4 regions of the Desulfosporosinus sp. Sb-LF genome follow, and region 1 is predicted to be linked to each of the others. Evidence: riboswitches for the same ligand, from Rfam matches in the RefSeq annotation. Region 1 holds a riboswitch; each other region holds the start of a gene.
The links. A riboswitch is a leader RNA that binds a small molecule or an ion and turns the genes downstream of it on or off. The one in region 1 is predicted to bind cyclic di-GMP.
Positions count from the first base shown of each region.

Region 2: linked by a shared signal. The riboswitch ahead of E4K68_RS06665 (hypothetical protein) and the one ahead of E4K68_RS04110 (methyl-accepting chemotaxis protein) in region 1 are both predicted to bind cyclic di-GMP.
Region 3: linked by a shared signal. The riboswitch ahead of E4K68_RS08575 (ArsB/NhaD family transporter) and the one ahead of E4K68_RS04110 (methyl-accepting chemotaxis protein) in region 1 are both predicted to bind cyclic di-GMP.
Region 4: linked by a shared signal. The riboswitch ahead of E4K68_RS13115 (chemotaxis protein CheW) and the one ahead of E4K68_RS04110 (methyl-accepting chemotaxis protein) in region 1 are both predicted to bind cyclic di-GMP.

Region 1 covers NZ_SPQR01000002.1:276,080-280,647, reverse strand. The annotation lists gene E4K68_RS04120 (adenylosuccinate synthase) at 1-1,246, shown strand, start outside; tRNA gene E4K68_RS04115 (tRNA-Lys) at 1,353-1,428, shown strand; cyclic di-GMP riboswitch class I at 1,719-1,803, shown strand; gene E4K68_RS04110 (methyl-accepting chemotaxis protein) at 1,918-3,687, shown strand; tRNA gene E4K68_RS04105 (tRNA-Glu) at 3,804-3,879, shown strand; tRNA gene E4K68_RS04100 (tRNA-Phe) at 3,890-3,965, shown strand; tRNA gene E4K68_RS04095 (tRNA-Gly) at 3,978-4,052, shown strand.
Region 2 covers NZ_SPQR01000004.1:34,531-39,098, reverse strand. The annotation lists gene E4K68_RS21385 (hypothetical protein) at 168-296, opposite strand; gene E4K68_RS06685 (hypothetical protein) at 249-410, shown strand; gene E4K68_RS06680 (hypothetical protein) at 521-718, shown strand; gene E4K68_RS06675 (hypothetical protein) at 780-1,031, shown strand; gene E4K68_RS06670 (hypothetical protein) at 1,252-1,704, opposite strand; cyclic di-GMP riboswitch class I at 1,873-1,962, shown strand; cyclic di-GMP riboswitch class II at 2,269-2,352, shown strand; gene E4K68_RS06665 (hypothetical protein) at 2,377-3,489, shown strand; partial or broken gene E4K68_RS20995 (sulfite exporter TauE/SafE family protein) at 4,399-4,568, opposite strand, start outside.
Region 3 covers NZ_SPQR01000005.1:75,688-80,255, reverse strand. The annotation lists gene amrA (AmmeMemoRadiSam system protein A) at 1-387, shown strand, start outside; gene amrS (AmmeMemoRadiSam system radical SAM enzyme) at 449-1,423, shown strand; gene E4K68_RS08575 (ArsB/NhaD family transporter) at 1,420-2,694, opposite strand; cyclic di-GMP riboswitch class I at 2,783-2,884, opposite strand; gene E4K68_RS08570 (manganese catalase family protein) at 3,050-3,862, shown strand; gene E4K68_RS08565 (MarR family transcriptional regulator) at 4,124-4,568, shown strand, end outside.
Region 4 covers NZ_SPQR01000008.1:48,108-52,675, reverse strand. The annotation lists gene E4K68_RS13125 (aminotransferase class I/II-fold pyridoxal phosphate-dependent enzyme) at 1-1,024, shown strand, start outside; gene E4K68_RS13120 (methyl-accepting chemotaxis protein) at 1,154-1,969, opposite strand; gene E4K68_RS13115 (chemotaxis protein CheW) at 2,019-2,468, opposite strand; cyclic di-GMP riboswitch class I at 2,543-2,627, opposite strand; gene queG (tRNA epoxyqueuosine(34) reductase QueG) at 2,720-3,751, opposite strand; gene E4K68_RS13105 (HD domain-containing phosphohydrolase) at 3,774-4,568, opposite strand, start outside.

The DNA of each region.
Region 1 (4,568 bases):
CGAGGGAAAGGGTAAGATTACGGACTTCCTAGCCGAAAAGGCAAATGTAATTGTTCGGTATCAAGGTGGAAATAATGCGGGTCATACGGTTGTTGCTCATGGAGAAGAGTTTAAGCTTCACCTAATTCCATCGGGAATCCTATATTCAGACAAGACCTGTGTCATAGGTAATGGCGTTGTGATCGATCCGAAGGTTTTACTGGAGGAACTCAGTTACCTTGCCAATCGGGGCATTAAGACGGGTAAACTGCTGATTAGTAGCAATGCCCATGTGATTATGCCTTATCACAGGGTGCTTGACGGTTTGGAAGAAGAAGCTCGTGGGGAACATAAAATTGGTACGACAAAACGAGGTATTGGCCCTTCTTACATGGATAAGGCGTCACGAATTGGAATTCGGATCATTGATCTCTTGGACAAAGATGAGTTCGCTGAAAAACTTCGTTGTAATTTGGTGGAGAAAAATAACTTGTTTGTTAAAGTTTACGGTCAGAAAGCCCTTGAATTCGAAGACATCTATGAAGAATACCAGGGTTACGCCGACCAAATTCGTTCGATGGTGACGGACGGTTCATTGACCATCGATAAAAGCATTCGTGCGGGGGAGAAAGTACTCTTTGAAGGTGCGCAGGGGACTTTACTGGATATTGATCATGGAACATATCCCTATGTTACGTCTTCTAATCCGATTGCTGGAGGAGCGTGTGTTGGCGCAGGCATTGGACCTACTCGAATTAATCGAGTAGTCGGAGTCATTAAAGCGTATACTACTCGTGTCGGAGAAGGCCCTTTCCCTACAGAACTTCTGGATGAGACAGGGGAAGAAATGCGGAAGAATGGCCATGAATTTGGAACAACGACGGGCCGAGCGCGTCGTTGTGGCTGGTTCGATGCGGTCATTGCTCGATATGCTGTTCGAGTAAGCGGAATCTCTGATTTTGCGGTTACAAAACTTGATGTCCTTACGGGGCTTGAAACGCTGAAGATCTGCGTTGGATATAGAGCCAATGAAGAGATCATTCGTGAATTCCCTCAGAGTCAAAAGATCTTCAAACAATGTCAACCTGTCTATGAGGAAATGCCTGGTTGGCAAGAAGACATTACTCAGGTTCGTCGGTTTGAGGATCTACCTCAGGCTGCTCAAAATTACATCCTCAGGATTGAAGAGCTGACTGGGGTTCCAGCAACGTTGGTCGCAATTGGTCCAGGGCGAGAACAGACCATTGTGCGTGGCGAGATCTTTTAGGCTCTAATAAAATACGCTTTATCTACAATTTAAGATAAATTCAGAATAACTATCTTGACAATTAGGATGTTTTCGTGTAATATTTTAATTCGTGGTACAGTTACTTGAGCCATTAGCTCAGTCGGTAGAGCACCTGACTTTTAATCAGGGTGTCCCGCGTTCGAGTCGCGGATGGCTCACCAGTTTTAAATGTGTGTGTACCTGTTTGTTGCACTACAATAGTAATGGGTGATAAGGCAGTATTAGACGTAACGTTTAATACTGTCTTATATTTTTTGGGGTGCATGGTGAGTGAGGAGATAATGGAATTATCTGAATTATTAACACGAAATTTGTTGAGAATGTGTTAAAAAAGTATTTTAAATTACGGATACATGTGTTATAGTTCGATTACAGAATGGAAAAATTAGAAAACTATTACCTTTCTGATGAATTTATATGTTCATACTATTATTCGACAATTACATAAGGATCTTGATAAGGGCAAACTCAGTAAAAGCTGAGGACGCAAAGCTACGGGTCTTCCACGATAGGGTGATGATAGCCGGGATACCAATTAGGAATTCTGTCGCCATGCCTACTCTGGGTGGCGACTTTATTTTTTGTTTTAATTCATAATATTACTATCAGAGGTGCAATAAATTTGATGTATTTGGAAGGGAGATGGGAGTATGACTAAAATAAAACATCGAGTGATTCTTCTGTTATTGACTACTGCATTTATCATGGGTCTGATTCTCGGTGGGTATAACATTTATAATGTAATCGCGACGGAACAAGCTAATGTAACTCAATATCGAAATACTTTATATGAGCAATTTGATCGAACGATTAAACTCGAGGTACAAACCGCTTATAGTTTGGTTCAAGACACTTACAACCGTCAAAAAAATGGAGAGTTAACTCCAGAAGAAGCCAAAAAGAAAGCGGCTGATCTAGTTAGAAATTTAAGATTTGATAAAGATAACTATTTCTGGATTGACACGACTGACGGAATGAATGTCGTCCTTCTAGGAAGAGATACCTCTGAAGGCAAGTCACGATTTGATGGCAAGGACAGTCAGGGTAAATTTTTTGTTCAGGAATTTATTACTCATGGTACTCAAGCAGGTGGCGGTTATACAGACTATACCTTTGCTAAACCAAATCAAACTGAAGCCTTGCCTAAAAGAAGTTATACATTATTGTTTCAACCCTATAATTGGGTGATCGGAACAGGAAACTGGGTTGATGATATTAATAAACTTGTCTATGAGAAACAATTGGATTATAAACAAAAGGGTAAGATCAGTATCATCTATACCATAGTATCCATTCTATTCGCTTTTGGATTTTCTCTTATCTTAGGCACTTTTTTAAGTAATAAGATTTCAAAACAGATTACTGAGATTGCTGAGAATGCTGAAGAAATAGCTAGAGGTAATTTAAAAGTTGGTAACCTCAAAAATAACTCAAAAGATGAGCTAGGTCAACTTGGTAGAGCTTTTAGAACCATGACAGATAACCTAGTAAATCTTGTTCAACAAGTGTCATCATCCTCAACTCAAGTTGCAGCATCATCGCAACATCTAAGTTCCGGAGCAGAAGAATCTGCAAAGGCCTCCCAACAGGTGGCTATGGCTATTATGGAAGTCTCCCTAGGGGCAGAAAGACAACTTAATGCAGTTGATGAGACATCTGCAATTGTGCAGCAAATGTCAGCAGGGATACAGCAAATGCTAGAGAACGCCAAAGTTGCCGTTAAATCCTCCGAAGACACGGCCCTTTCAGCTGTAGCAGGGAGTCAGGCGATTGATAAAACCATTCAGCAAATGATTAATATTGAAAAAACAGTGACAGGATCAGCAGAGGTGGTTTTGAATCTAGGGGAACGTTCTAAGGAAATTGGACAGATCGTAGATACCATATCAGCCATTGCTTCCCAGACGAATCTGCTCGCTTTAAACGCCGCAATTGAGGCTGCACGAGCAGGGGAGCAAGGGAGGGGTTTTGCTGTTGTAGCGGATGAAGTCCGTAAATTGGCAGAACAATCGCAAGAAGCCTCACAACAAATTGCCTCACTGATTCACGTCATTCAACAAGACACACAGAAAGCGGTCTTATCGATCAACGAGGGAACGCATCAGGTTAAACTCGGGACGATGGTCGCTGAGACAGCAGGCCAAGCATTCAATGAAATTACTGCCTTGGTTAATAATGTTTCGACGCAAGTAGGGGAAATCTCAGAGGAGATTCAACAAATGGCCGCGGGGAGCGCAAGAATAGTCTCATCTGTGGCTGATATTCATGACACTAGTCGAAACATTACAGGACAGACACAGTCTGTGTCTGCTGCAACGGAGGAACAATCAGCATCGGTTGAGGAAATTGCCTCTTCCAGTCAGGTTCTGGCTCAATTGGCAGAAGAGTTGCAGGAAACCATAAAGAAATTTAATATTTAGATACAGAAATAAAAAAATATTTATTAAAGACTCAAAGAGTACTTGACAGAAGACAACCTTTCCTGTAAAATTCATATTTGTGAGCAAGGTTTGGAAATACCCTAAACATTGAACATGGCCCGTTGGTCAAGCGGTCTAAGACACCGCCCTTTCACGGCGGTTACACGGGTTCGAATCCCGTACGGGTCACCATTACAATTATGCCTCGGTAGCTCAGTCGGTAGAGCAGAGGACTGAAAATCCTCGTGTCGGCGGTTCGATTCCGTCCTGAGGCACCACTGTTATATCAAGCGGACGTGGCTCAGCGGTAGAGCATTGGCTTCCCAAGCCGAGGATCGCGAGTTCGAATCTCGTCGTCCGCTCCATATGAAATGTAGGCACTGCAAAGAATTGCGGTGCTTTTTGTTATTATTTCCATTGTTTTTAATAAGAACCGTGATACCCTTGTTAACTCCTTGACAATCACAGTGTCACCAGTTTGTAAATCTTCGAGTAGTCGCTGTAATTCTGGTCTATCCTTCGTAGTGGCCTCGACCTTCTCTTGATAAATCAAACCACAGCCTGCTTCCTTTAATGAAACTACCAACTGCCTTGATATTGGTGCGTATTGTGCCTTCTTATTCTTGGTATGTATATAAGCTATCAGTTCATTTTCCCAGTCCATATCGCCTATCCTAACGCTTGTGAGAGTAGATAGTTTACAGCCAGTACCCAGTAATTTAAGACTTCCCTCGTATGTCTTAGTGCTGTGTTGATAGAGGTCGGTGCAATATTCCTTTTCTGCATGGACTTCCATTTTTGCTGAAGCCGATTGTGCTGTTTTAGTCATTAAACGAATTTTAGCCACATTACATAACCTCCGATTTAAAGAATAATGAGAC
Region 2 (4,568 bases), on a different contig from region 1:
TGAGAAATAACTACTTATAGAATTGGTCAGGTATATGAAGAATGTTTACCACATAGAACGTGGTTTGAATAAACTCTCCGACGAAAGAGTAAACCCAACGCATAGCACAGGGCAAGTAATTCTGACTGTGCTTTTTGGTTTTCTTAAAAGCCTTAATGAACTAAATTTCATGATAAAGAATAATGAGTCCAACGCTCGATCAGGTCATCGTCGAAGATTGTTTCCGGGTTGCCATCCAGAAGTTCGGTTTGCCGGAATCGGTATACTTCGACAATGGCAAACAATATCGTACCCACTGGATGGCGCGAACCTGCTCAGAATTAGGTATTCGGCTTCTTTATGCTAAACCGTATTCCCCCGGGCCACTGGAAAGATTGAGCGTTTTAACCGAGTGGTTGATGCTTTCATAAGTAAAGCCTCGCTGGAAAAACCAAAAACGCTAAACCATCTCAACGAACTTTTTTAAGTATGACTTACCGAATGCTACCAAAACAAGCTCCACTCAGCCTTCGAAAACAAAATGAATTCGGAAACAGCCTTTCGCAGTGGCAATCAGGCTCTTCGTTTTGCGGACCTGGAGGTACTAAAGAATGCTTTCCTCCATTGTGAGTCACACCAAGTGGACAAATTCGGCTGCATTAGTTTCATGGGTAAAAAATATGAAGTCGGATTAACCTTCATCGGTTGTGTGGAAGAACAGAATATGTTGCCCCATTAGATAATGGTGAGGAATTAAGGAAAATGAATCCTTGGATTCTTTTCTCAGAATGGTGGGAGGAATGAATGTTTTATCTGATGGAAATATAAAGTTTAATAGAAGAACACTGATATTATCTCTAGCCGATCAAGATGGTGGTGCTCATGTAGACCCTACCTTAGATGAAGCATATGTCAATCTCTCAAGAAATAATTCATTGAATGTTTTCCACGAGTATAAGCCTGTAAAAGGAGTTGTACTTGCAAGTGTTAGGCAAATAGCTTTTGATATTACTAGAACCTTGAAGGACAAATATCCATTATGCTTTCAATGATCACTTTGGCTACATAAATGGAATGCACCACCTTCCTTCATTAAAGGCTTATTTGCTGCGTAACCACCAGCGCTTAAGCCTCTGGCAACATTCAACCCATTAAATTCACTGGTATTATAGTAATTTGCGATAACCCGCCGGGGTGGCTGTCTTGGAAAACTGGTTTGTTTTTCTGGATAGGCTAACAAAATAAATTAGCCATTATCATTTTGGCCAAGAGCTATCGACCAATTCCAGTCTCTTTACTTCGGAGGATTACAGATACTACATGGCCCGTATCCTTAACTTTCTGCATCCGATAGACTAATGAGATTTTACTCTTTGATAAGTACTGACATCCATCTCGATAATACTTTTTGCCAGTTTTAGTTATGTATACCGTCAAAGTTTGAAGAGTTTGTTTGGGGGGAGACGAATTCACAACATGGGGCGTGACTGTAGGGGCAGCGGTAACGGCAGGCTTAGGATCTGGTATGGCGTTTGAGTAACGGTGGTAGGCGTAACTACTGAAGTTGGTGTGGGAGCTTGACTTACGGCAGGAACGAAACTGTGGTAGTTTGGACCTGTTTTGATTCCTCTGCTTTTGTGGGACTTGTTGCAGGAATAGAATTACTAGAGCATTCGCTAAAGCTATTAAGAGTGCAATGAATATACGAGCAATTTTATGTTTCATGGGGTTTTCAAAATTTATCTAACTCCTTTATAAAATGTTTATATCGAACATATGTTATTCTTAGAACTTTGGTTTTAGAATTAGAGAAGCGCAAAATTTGTCGCAATACAAGGAGAGGTTTATATGGATTTTTTTGACTATTTGAAGTAAAATACAAATGCACACACTGAGAATGATTAGCAAACTCATCGAAAGATGGGGACGCAAAGCTACGGGCCTAATCTCTTGCTAAGGGGGAATGGCAGCCGGGTTACCTAGTTTATAACTAGATAGCCCGGCTTTTTTGTCATTATCAAACACAAAGGGGGCTGATAAGACGTCTAATGCTGATTACCCCAGATAAAAAGTAGGCGAGAGATGAACTCTTAGAAGGTGTAGGAATTGAATCCTTTTGATTCACTCTGTGGCAATCATGGTCAATCAAAAAGGTAAGGGAAAGGACCCTTGCCCTCAAGTGCAAATAATCACTTGGGTTACCAATCTTAGTCGGAGGGAGAGTCAGTCTTGAAGCTGAATATCTCTTAGACACACGAAAGAATCGTAGTTCCACGCCGACTGGTTTCGGTAAATTAGGGGAGCTGAGAAGTGTGGTCTGTACGTGGACACTTAGACCACATGGAGCTATTAGTGTAACCGACCCTCTTAAACAAATAAATTTAAGAGGTGCAAAGAATGAAATTAAAGAAAACGTTAGTAGCAACCCTATCAACCACATTATTATTGACTGGAATGGTTCAATCAGTTATGGCAGCAAAACCTGCGGAAAAGACCGCGCCAAGTGTAAGCATTACGGCTCAACGCTGGACCAACTGCCAAACCATACCTGTTTCGTGGAAAACAGCCACTACTTCCGGTAGCCCTGCTGCCATTCTATCCTCTTGGAAGTTAGATAAAGGTGTATGGTCAGATTATGACCCTAAAATAACATCTACGTCATACCTTCTAACTGAAGGCGACCATATGTTTTCTCTTCAGGCGAAGCAAGAAGGAGTAGTTTCAGCTGTTGCTACACAACAATTAGGGGTTGATTTGACAGCTCCTGTTGTAACAGCGACTCCTATTAGTGCTAGTCAACTTAATGCTAATGGATGGTATAACAAAGATGTTACCGTAAGGTTTAATGGTACCGATGCTTTATCAGGTATAGCGAAGACTGACGATGCTGTCACAAAGAGTGAAGGCATCAACTCCGATATTAAAGGCTCAGCTACCGATAATGCAGGTAATATCGGCTATAGCGATGCTCTTACAGTTAAAGTTGATGAGACAGCCCCGACTATTGATATAAGCGGAATTGCTACAGCATATACTGTTGGGGATGCGCAACCTACAGTTACTTGGACTGCAACGGACGCTTTATCAGGTATTGACACCTCTTCAGGAACACTTCCAACGGGTTCGCAAATTGATATCAGCACTCCTGGAGATAAGACATTTACAGTTATTGCAACAGATAACGCAGGAAATACCGCTTCAAAAACCGTAAGTTATGCGGTTGCACCTAAACCTATTTTAGACCCAACCCCTATCGTTATTAAGGAAATTAATGGAGCTTCTGTCATAATTAAAGGCGGTTGGATTCCTACGTACAGCAATGGAAGAACACCAGAACTTAACGGTTACGATGCAACTGGAGAAGTTTATGCTCTTTACAATATCGGAGATCCAGTTAACACCGGCGATACAATGCAAATCCATTTTAGTCTTCCAAATTGGAATACTGGAAGTAAAACCGTCGATGTAACTATAGCTGGTACTCCTTATAAAGTACTAGTAACCAAATAAATATTCTCATCTGGGGTGATTCCCTCGAGTTTTGCCCCCCTCAAGAACCGACAATTTTAAAAAAATCATTTAAAATCCCTGGAAGCAGATATATTAAGCATTCCAGGGATTCTTTTATGCATATTGTAATAAAATCAAAATTTTAATAATAGGGAATAAAGCAAACTAGGGAATAGCAATCAAAAAACAATAACCATTTAAATTTTATTGGTTGTATTAAGGACATAGGCCATTGGACACAGTTTACAGGATTATCGTCTCATTTATTAACCATTTGTGTTTACTAAAAATGTAAGTTAGCATATAGTAAAATATAAATAAAAATAAAAATGTCAAGGGCAAAGTCACTGAAAGGTGATGACGCTGAATATTTCGATGTGGCAGCACCACCATTTTACAACTCAACGGGGAATAGTAAGGCCCTTATTAAAAGGGCTATATCTGCAGTAATAATTTAATTATGCTTAAAATTTTAAAGAAATGATTTTTGTCATGGTATTTTCAGCAAGAGATGATAATGAGTGTGCACTACTTTTATATGAATATTTTATATAATCACTGAGCAAATATATTATTAAATGGCTATGGCGTAAGAAAATGTAAGGATGGACCGCACTACCTAGTTAATCCCACTTCAGCTAGAATGGCTTATTAAAAGTCTAGCCAAACCTACATAAAGAGCTGGCACAAACACTGCCAGCTCTTTATGTAGGTTTGGCTTTTAATAGTTATTTCTTGAGTAATCTCCCGAGGTTTTTTCGTGTTTTGCGGTAACTCTAAAGAAAAGGAAGGGCATGCACCAACACATAGGCCACATTGAGTACAGTGGGTAGAACCTTTGTGAAACCGACATAGGTCACTCTCGAAAAGTGGATGGATTATCTGGATGAGACGAGTTCCATTGTCCACTCAAGTTTTGGTTGTTAGTTTATTTATCTCTTTTTGTTTCCTTTTTGCATTAAGGAATACTAGCATCAAAAGTGCTAACCCTATCGTGAAAAGGTAGCCTACAATGGGGCTTAATTCAAACCACATCTTTAAAGCCGTAAAAGCAATAAGTAGACTTAAAATTATTCGAA
Region 3 (4,568 bases), on a different contig from region 1:
TTGAAACAAAACGGGCAATTGCGTGGGTGTATCGGCACCACTGAACCCTGGCAGGAAAATTTGGCCCTGGAAATTCAACATAATGCGCTGGCTGCCGGAACACAGGACCCTCGTTTTCGGCCGGTCCGAGTAGAGGAACTAGATACGCTGAGCTTCACGGTGGATGTCCTCGGTGAACTCGAGAAGATCGAAGGACCAGAAGAGCTTGATCCCTGGCGTTACGGTGTGGTTGTTCGCCAACGCGGAAAAAGCGGGCTGTTGCTTCCACATTTGGAAGGGGTCGATACTGTAGCAGATCAAGTGAGCATTGCTAAACAAAAGGCGGGAATACCAGTGGAGGACCCAGTAGAATTCTGGCGCTTTGAGGTCAAACGTCATTATGAGTAATACAAGCAAAACAAGTAATTTTAGCAATGCAAGTAGTCTTGGGGATACAAGTAATATAAGCATAAGTAACCTGAGTAAAGATTCCTATAATGCGAGTTGCCTTTTGTGTCCTCAGCGATGTCAATTGAGACATGGGCAGTCAGGACGGTGTCATGCCAGGGAGAATCGAGAAGGGGAGATCATTTCTAGAATCTATGGTGAAGTAGCAGCCTGGAATTTGGATCCGATTGAGAAAAAACCTCTATATCATTTTTATCCTGGCTCTTGGATTTTTTCCGTGGGAGGCTTTGGCTGTAATCTGAGATGTTCGTTCTGTCAAAATCACGAAATATCTCAGCGACATCAAGTTGGCAAAAAAGTAACTCCTGCCGAGCTTGCAGAGCTTACCAGGCAGGAGCGGAAGTCAATAGGACTGTGTTTTACTTATTCAGAGCCGAGTATGTGGTTTGAGATGATTAGGGATACGGCTCCTCTGATTCGCGCACAGGGGGGGAAAGTAGTTCTAGTCAGTAATGGAACGATTTCTCCACGTTTTATCGAGGAGCTGATTCCATGGCTTGATGCGGTTAACATTGATATTAAAGCGTTCTCTGAGGAATTTTATCAACACTATTGTGGAGGAAAACTAGCTTGGGTTTTAGACAATGTCGAGCGTTTGGCAGGACGTGTTCACCTGGAAATCACAACCCTTGTCATTCCAGAGGCAAATGATGATCCGAAAGAAATTAGGGGATTGGCCCAATGGTTACAGAAGCTTGGTGTACCTCTAGCTTGGCATTTGAGCGGCTATCATCCTGCATACCGTTTAACGGTTCCTCCAACGGAACGACAAACCTTAGAACGATTAGGGGATATAGCTAAAGAATGGCTTCCCTATGTGTATCTGGGAAATGTCAGGGGAGGAAGTGCGACGGTTTGTCCTCGGTGTGGGGAAGCAGTGATTGAGCGTGAGCCAGTGGTCGTTAATCGCCTAAACGGAGGGTGTTGCCCGAAATGTGGGAAGGGCATTTTTGGGGTTGGGATGGATGGAGTCTAATAATAACGAATGACCAGGTACACGGATGAAATTAATACAGAGAGGATCATGACGGGAAAACCTACTTTTAAGAATTGAATATATCGTATTTTGATTCCGTTTTTCTCGGCAATTCCTGCCACTATGAGATTAGCGGAGGCTCCGACCAAGGTCCCATTCCCCCCAAGGCAGGCACCTAGAGACAAGGCCCACCAGAGGGGTTCTGTTTGGGTGGGGGTGAACTGGCTGAGTAAGGCAAGTTTTTGAATCAGGGGGATCATGGTTGCGACGAAAGGGATATTATCGAGAAAGGATGATAGTAGGGCGGATATGAAGAGAATTAACATGGCCATGAAGAGAGGGTTCCCTTGAGTTAAACTCATGCTCCATTCTGCCAGACGGTCAAGGACTCCGACCTCAATAAGTCCCCCGACAAGAACAAACAAACCGGAAAAGAAAAAGATCGTGGGCCATTCTATTGCCAAGAAAACCTCTTCGGGCTCTTCATGGGTCCAGATCATTAAAAGCATGGCACCGCTGAGAGTAATGGTGGCTGTCTCTAAGTGAAGAAAGGAATGTAGGGAAAAACCCAGAATCACTAAGCTCAGGACTGAGAGGCTTTTCTTGAGTAAGGCGAAGTCCTTAATGTGGTCCCATTCATTTTGATCCATAAGTTTAGCTTTTAATTCCTCTTGGGTGACTAACTTACGATGATAGATAAAATAGAAAGTGAATAGCGTAACAACAATAATAATGAGAATAATGGGAGTAAGGTTCATAAGAAAGGCCACAAAACTGAGACCTGTTTGTCCGGCGATAATAATATTAGGTGGGTCTCCGATAAGAGTTGCTGTACCACCAATATTACTCATGATAATTTGGCTGAAGAGGAAGGGTATTGGATCGACCTCTAATTGATCAGCGATGGAGAGGGCTACAGGGACAATCAATAACATGGTGGTGACGTTATCCAAGAGTGCAGATAGGAAAGCCGTGAGCAGGGACAAGGAGAGCATCAATAATAGGGGATCCCCCTTGACCTTTTTGCTAACCCAGATTGCCAGAAAGGTAAATATCCCAGATCGTCGAGTTAGATCGACGATAATCATCATCCCAATCAAGAGTCCTAAAGTATTCCAATCAATGTAATGAATCGCCTTTTCTTGTGTAAGAACTCCAAGGATAATCAGTAGTGAGGCACCAAAAACTGCGGTCACTGCACGAGGAATTTTTTCTGTAATGATGAAGAAATAGCTGAATATAAAAATACTGATGGCTACTCCGATGAGCATTAGTACACCTCCCAAAACGTTTACTTCTAATGTTTTCAAAATAAAAGAGAGTAGTCTTAAACGACTACTCTCCCCAGAGAAGTTCTATGCTTGTAGTCTGGCGATCTTAGCTTAATTCATCTTATGAATTAAAGCCTTAGACCCATGACTTTAGCGTCCTTCGCTTTCGCGGAGTTTACCCCAACCGAACTGCTAATTTTGATATCTAGAATAACATCATATCAAAAAAGATCAATAATAGTCAAGAACTAAAGCTTAAATTCAGAATATTTCTCTGGATAAGATTTTGGGGTTAATCAAATAATAACACGAAATTAGATAAACTAATTTTCTTCAAAAAAGGAGGTTTTCTAAAGTGTTTAAGCATGTTAAGGATATGGAATACACGGTACATGTCGATCGACCAGACCCCCGCTTTGCGGTCTTGCTACTGGAACAGTTTGGAGGAGGGAATGGTGAGCTTAAAGCAGCCATGCAGTATTTCTCTCAGAGTTTAGGATGTAATGATCCTAAAATACGGGACTTGCTGCAAGATATTGCGGCTGAAGAGTTGAGCCATTTAGAGATGGTGGGAGAGTGTCTTGGAATGTTAATTGGCCCTGTCGACAGCATTCCTAAAGATTTCTCGGCAAATCATATGGCCTTGCTTGGAGGTGGACCACTTCTGGTTAATTCTGCTGGTGTTCCTTGGAGCTCAACCTTCGTCAATTCAATGGGAGATATCTACACGGACCTTTCATCAAATGCTGGGGCAGAGCTGCGGGCTAAGCTAATCTATGAGCGTCTTCTTCAACAAACCGATGACGCCGGAGTTAAGGACATGATTCGTTTTCTCTTGAGTCGCGAAGAATCTCATAACTTTTCCTTTATGCAAGCAATTAATACGTTGCAGGGAACGGGTGTCAATAAGGACTTCCGAGACTCGGACTTCTCTAAGAAATACATGAACATGTCAACAGGTCAGGGAGATAGCCGGGGACCTTGGAATCAAGGTAACGAGTTCTCCTATGAGGAGAACCCGAACGAGAAGTATGGAGGGCCAGCCCAGTATGGAAAAGATCCACAAGCAACCGGTGCGAGGGAAGTTGCTCCAGGCTATAATGACCATATGCGAAATAATCCTCAATATTCTCAACCGCAACCTCAGCTTCCGCCTAAACAACATTAAGATAAGGCTTTATGGAGGCGAGTAAGGATATCTGGTGTCTGGTGAGACATATTATCGATAATAATTATGGAATTGAATAATGACTAAAGCAAAACGGACAGTTAAATGTCCGTTTTTTGTGGGTTGGATTTGAGTTGAAATTCAATGTTTGACAAATATATACTTACAGAGTAATATATTTCGTGTACGAAATATTCATATACGTAATATAATCATGGATAATATTTCATATACGAAATACGGAGATAGGATGGTTGACAAATGGAAAATTTAAATGAAAGTACGAAGATCGCCAAGCTTCTACAGGAAGTCATGCTCCTTTTTAAGAACAACATGAGTAGTGTCATGGAGAATACGGGTATGACAATCCCTCAAATGATGGTGATGGGGATTTTAGGTAAGGAAAAAACGCTTAAGATTACGGAATTAAGTGGCAAACTTAATCTATCTAATAGTACGGTATCTGGCATTTTAGATAGGATGGAAAAGTTAGGAATGGTAGAACGATTAAGAAGTGAACAAGATAGAAGAGTGGTTCACGTCAGCGTAGCTCCAAATTTTGTGGAGATGCATCAAATATTCCATAAACGTTTTGAAGAAAACATTGCTTTAACAATGGACCAAGGTACCCCGGAAGAACTTAATAAAATATATGAAGGTTTAGAGGTTCTGAAAAGGCTTCTAAGAAGTAAGGAAGTCGAGAAGA
Region 4 (4,568 bases), on a different contig from region 1:
TGAAAGTGGCATCTTTTCTTTAGAGCAAGGACAGACTATGTATACCAGTAACGCGGGTCTCCTTGAGTTGCGCGAAGAGCTTTCATACCATTTGGATATGTCCCTGGGACTTTCCTACGATCCGGGACACGAAATTCTCATCACCACTGGAGCGAGCGAAGCAGTGGACCTTGTGATGCGAGCCGTGCTCTCACCGGGGGATGTTGTCTTAGTTCCTGATCCATCCTACGTGTCCTATGCCCCTTGTGCCACAATGGCCGGGGCCAGTGTTAGTTACGTTCCGACCCACGCTAAGGAAGACTTTCGTTTACGGGTAGAAGACTTGGCCAAGGCCTATACGCCTAAAGCCAAGCTCTTAGTTCTATCCTACCCAAATAATCCGACTGGTGCGATCATGAATCGTGAGGATCTTCTCCCTATCGCGGACTTTGTGACTGAACATGATCTTCTCGTCTTAGCTGATGATATTTATTCAGATCTTACCTATGGCGGAACTCATGTCTCGTTTGCTAGTTTGCCCGGCATGCATGACCGCACTCTCTTTGTCAGTGGTTTTTCAAAATCCTACGCCATGACTGGATGGAGAATCGGGTATGTTGCCGGACATAAAGACCTTATCGGTGGGATGACACGTATTCATCAATACACCATGCTCTGCGCTCCCATCACGGGACAAATCGCGGCCTTAGAAGCGTTACGTTCTGCCTCTGAAGCCAAAAACGAAATGGTTACGGCTTATGATCGGCGACGCCGTCTAATGGTTCATGGTTTTCGGCAAATGGGCCTCGACTGTTTCGAACCCTTAGGGGCTTTCTATGTTTTCCCGGACATATCTAAAACAAATTTGTCCTCTGAAGAGTTTGCCGAAGAACTTTTAAAGGCAGAAAATGTAGCCGTCGTTCCAGGAACCGCCTTCGGGCCCTCCGGAGAAGGACATATTCGCTGTTCTTACGCCTATTCATTGGAACAACTTCAGGAAGCACTCAAACGCATCGCGCATTTTGTTCAGTCAAGATTAGGTTAACTTTAAAAAGCCTGATTGATCAGACCTTTAGGGACTGATCAATCAGGCTTTTTTGACAACCACGCAAGTCAAGTACTATTATGAGTGAGGCAAGGAGACTGTTCACTGCCTCACTTTCTTGCAATGAATTCAAATTTTTTCGGCTAAAGCTGATAGTGCGATTGCCGACGATGTCAAAGTTTCAATGGTCGCTCCAATTTCCTCAACAGCAGCAGAGACTTCCTGTGTATTACCACCTACCTGTTCTAACTCCACTGTCATCTTACCGACAAGGCCTTGTATGCTACCGATAATTTTTCGTATATCTTTTGCCGAGGTGGCACTTGATATTGCCATCGCCCGAATTTCCGAGGCTACCACAGCAAATCCTCTCCCAACCTCACCCGCTCTAGAAGCCTCGATCGAAGCGTTAAGTCCAAGAACTTTTGTATCGCTAGCCACGGAATTTATGTATTCTACAACTTCTTCCATTTGTAATGCTTTTTCATTAACTTCTTGGGATTGTATCGTAAGGGCTTGTCCGCCATCTGCAAGAGCTTGAGCTGAAGCAGCAATATTCTCCATAGCAGCTGAAACTTGCTCCAAAGATTCTGAAAGTTCTTTGGCCAAGGAAGGCAATTTTTCTAGGGCATATTCCCTTTCATTTGAACCTGTCGTGGCAATTCCACCGATTATGACACCATTTTCTCTAATCGGATATGCTATTCCAGTGTAAGCGACTCCTAAGACTTCAGCCCCAACCATTTTTTCCACCTTTTCACCGGTTCGAAGGCATTGATACGACGTAGTCGTAGCCGGTAATATGTCGCCAGCTTTGAAAGGCAGATTGATAACGGAACCCATTTTAATATGAATATATTTCTCAAGATCAAATAAGAAAACCGATGTTTTCCCAAAATCAGTTTCAAAAATCACATCAACCATTTGTACATAATCTTCTATCATCGCAATTCCTCCTAACAATTATTTGGCATAGACTATCTTGAATATCGGCTTATCCAATGTCAGCGGAACTCAACCAAGTTAAAACGTCATCGGAAAAAAGTCTTTCAATATTTATTACTGGAATAATATTCTCATTTGTTTTAATGATTTCTTTAATTGTGCCTTGATGTATAATACTAGGGACTTTTTCAATGGAGTTGCATTCGAGAATTTCAACGACATCATCGACCCATAGTCCTATTTTCTCAGTCTCTTTGGTCGACTCAAAAATCATGATTCTGGGCTCCCCTTCATCAGTGGGTGCTATTACAAATTTCTTTCTCAAATCCACAATGGTAACAACTCCATCACGTACTTTTGCAATCCCCTGAACGAATTCCGGTGCACCCAAAAGTTCTATAACTTTCACGGGCTTGATGATCTCTCGAACAGAACTCATTTCCACAGCATAGTCTTGCAACCCCAATTTAAACTGGATGAATTGTTTCATTTCGTCCATTCATATTACTCCTTTCTTTTTTTACTCCCCCACAAATTAAAATGCCATGCTCTTATGAAAAGCATGGCAAATTCGTTGGCAACCTGGCAATCGTTAGGTATACCTCTACGACCCATAGCTTTGCGTCCTTAGCTTTCACTAAGTTTGCCATTTTTCTAAATTTTCAGATTAAATACTTAATTCTTTTTATTTTATTATATCACAATCATTTCTTTATTAGTGCACATTTTTCAAGTTTTTTAAATGGAATTTTATTTACTATTCTCTAATCCTTCTAAATACAAAGCAATGATGGGCGGAACTATTTTATTCTTTTCATGTTCTGCTAACCATACTTTATCACCTCGGTCTAGCCCATTCCGTAAGGCTAAAAAGGCATTTCTCTGAAGAATTCCTTTTCCACGCCAACCTGCTGCAGTTCCTTTAAAACGTTGGTGAAACTCTCCTTTCGTTAAATTAAGAGTTTCCCGCAGGTCAACACCACGTCGTAGTGAAGATGGAGCTGAGGAAGAGGTCGCTTGTTGTTCCTCAGCCAGCCGCTTTTGATTATGTGGGCATACTTCCTGGCAGGTGTCACATCCAAAAACCCGTAACCCAAGGCCCCTGCGTTCCTTCTGAGTAAGCACCTCTTTGCTCTGTGTGAGATAGGAAATGCAGTGTTTTGCCGCAAATGGTTCTTTTCCGATGATCTGCGCCGGACATGCTTCAACACATCTTTGGCAGCTTCCGCATTGGTTGATCATTGGATAGTCCGGTTTGATCTCTCGATCCAGTAAAAGTAAAGCCAGTGTGACAAACGAACCATATCCTGGAATAATGAGCTGTTGGTTTTGCCCAATCCATCCAATCCCTGCCCGAAACGCGAAGGCACGCTCAATTAAAGGTCCTGTATCCACTTGACTGTGGAAGCTTCCCGTCCACCCATTGACAACCATTATATTGATAAGTTGTTTTATCTTATTTTGAAGGACCTGATGATAGTCCTCTCCAACCGCCGAACGAGCAATGATACCCTCTCCTTCCAAAGGAGGAGTTGTAAGAGGAAGTGGATAGGCAACGGCAACGACTGTCTTGCAGTATTCCCAAACCACTCGAGGATCAATTCGTTGCCTGATCTCCTTGATCTCAAAGGGAGTTGCCACCTCTTTTTCGAAACGTGTTTCTAACAAGGGTGCGAGGTCCTCGATCGATTCCGCGGTAGTAAACCCTACAGAGGCAAAGCCCAACTCGCTCCCCCATCGTTTAATGTTTGTCTTCCAACTTATTTGTTCATTAGGTTTCAATGAAGATCCTCCCCGAATACTCTCACAGCGTTCGTGTGACGTTATACCCTCGTAAATCTTGTTTAATTTTTCGAAACTGGCCTTCTAAGACAAGAAAAGCTTCAATAACTTCGGGATCGAAGTGTGTACCCCGTCCCTCAATAATGATATTTCGGCTTTTCTCATGGGAAAAGGCGGGCTTATAACAACGTTCTGAAGTTAATGCATCATACACATCTGCTAAGGCCATAATTCTGGCACTAAGGGGAATAGACTTACCCTTAAGATTTTGTGGATACCCTGAACCATCCCATTTCTCATGATGACTTAGGGTAATCTCCATCGCCATAGTGATAAAAGCATTCTCTGGATAATGTTCTAGCATGGTTTGCAAGGTTTTTGAGCCAACGACAGTATGGGTTTTCATGATTCCGAACTCTTCTGGAGTTAATTTACCAGGTTTAAGCAAAATTTTATCGGAGATGGCTACTTTACCAATGTCATGCAGCGAAGAGGCAAAGTAAATATTATCCACAAAGGAGTTATCAATTTCCGTATCCACTGCACACTGTACGCGAAGCTGCTCAGTGAGGATGCTACAGAACACTCGGGTACGTTCGATATGCTGTCCTGTTTCATCATCCCGTACTTCTGCTAACTTGGAGAATGCCAGAATTGTAGCCAGTTGTGTTTTAAACAGTGCGTCCTTAGTGACGAGTATTTCCTTAATTTGTTCATCCACTAAACTTTGTAGATTATGATTATGGATGGCCAAAGATTTACGAAGTCTACGCAAATTAAGGTGTGTCTTAACCCTAGCATGTATCTCTTCAAATTG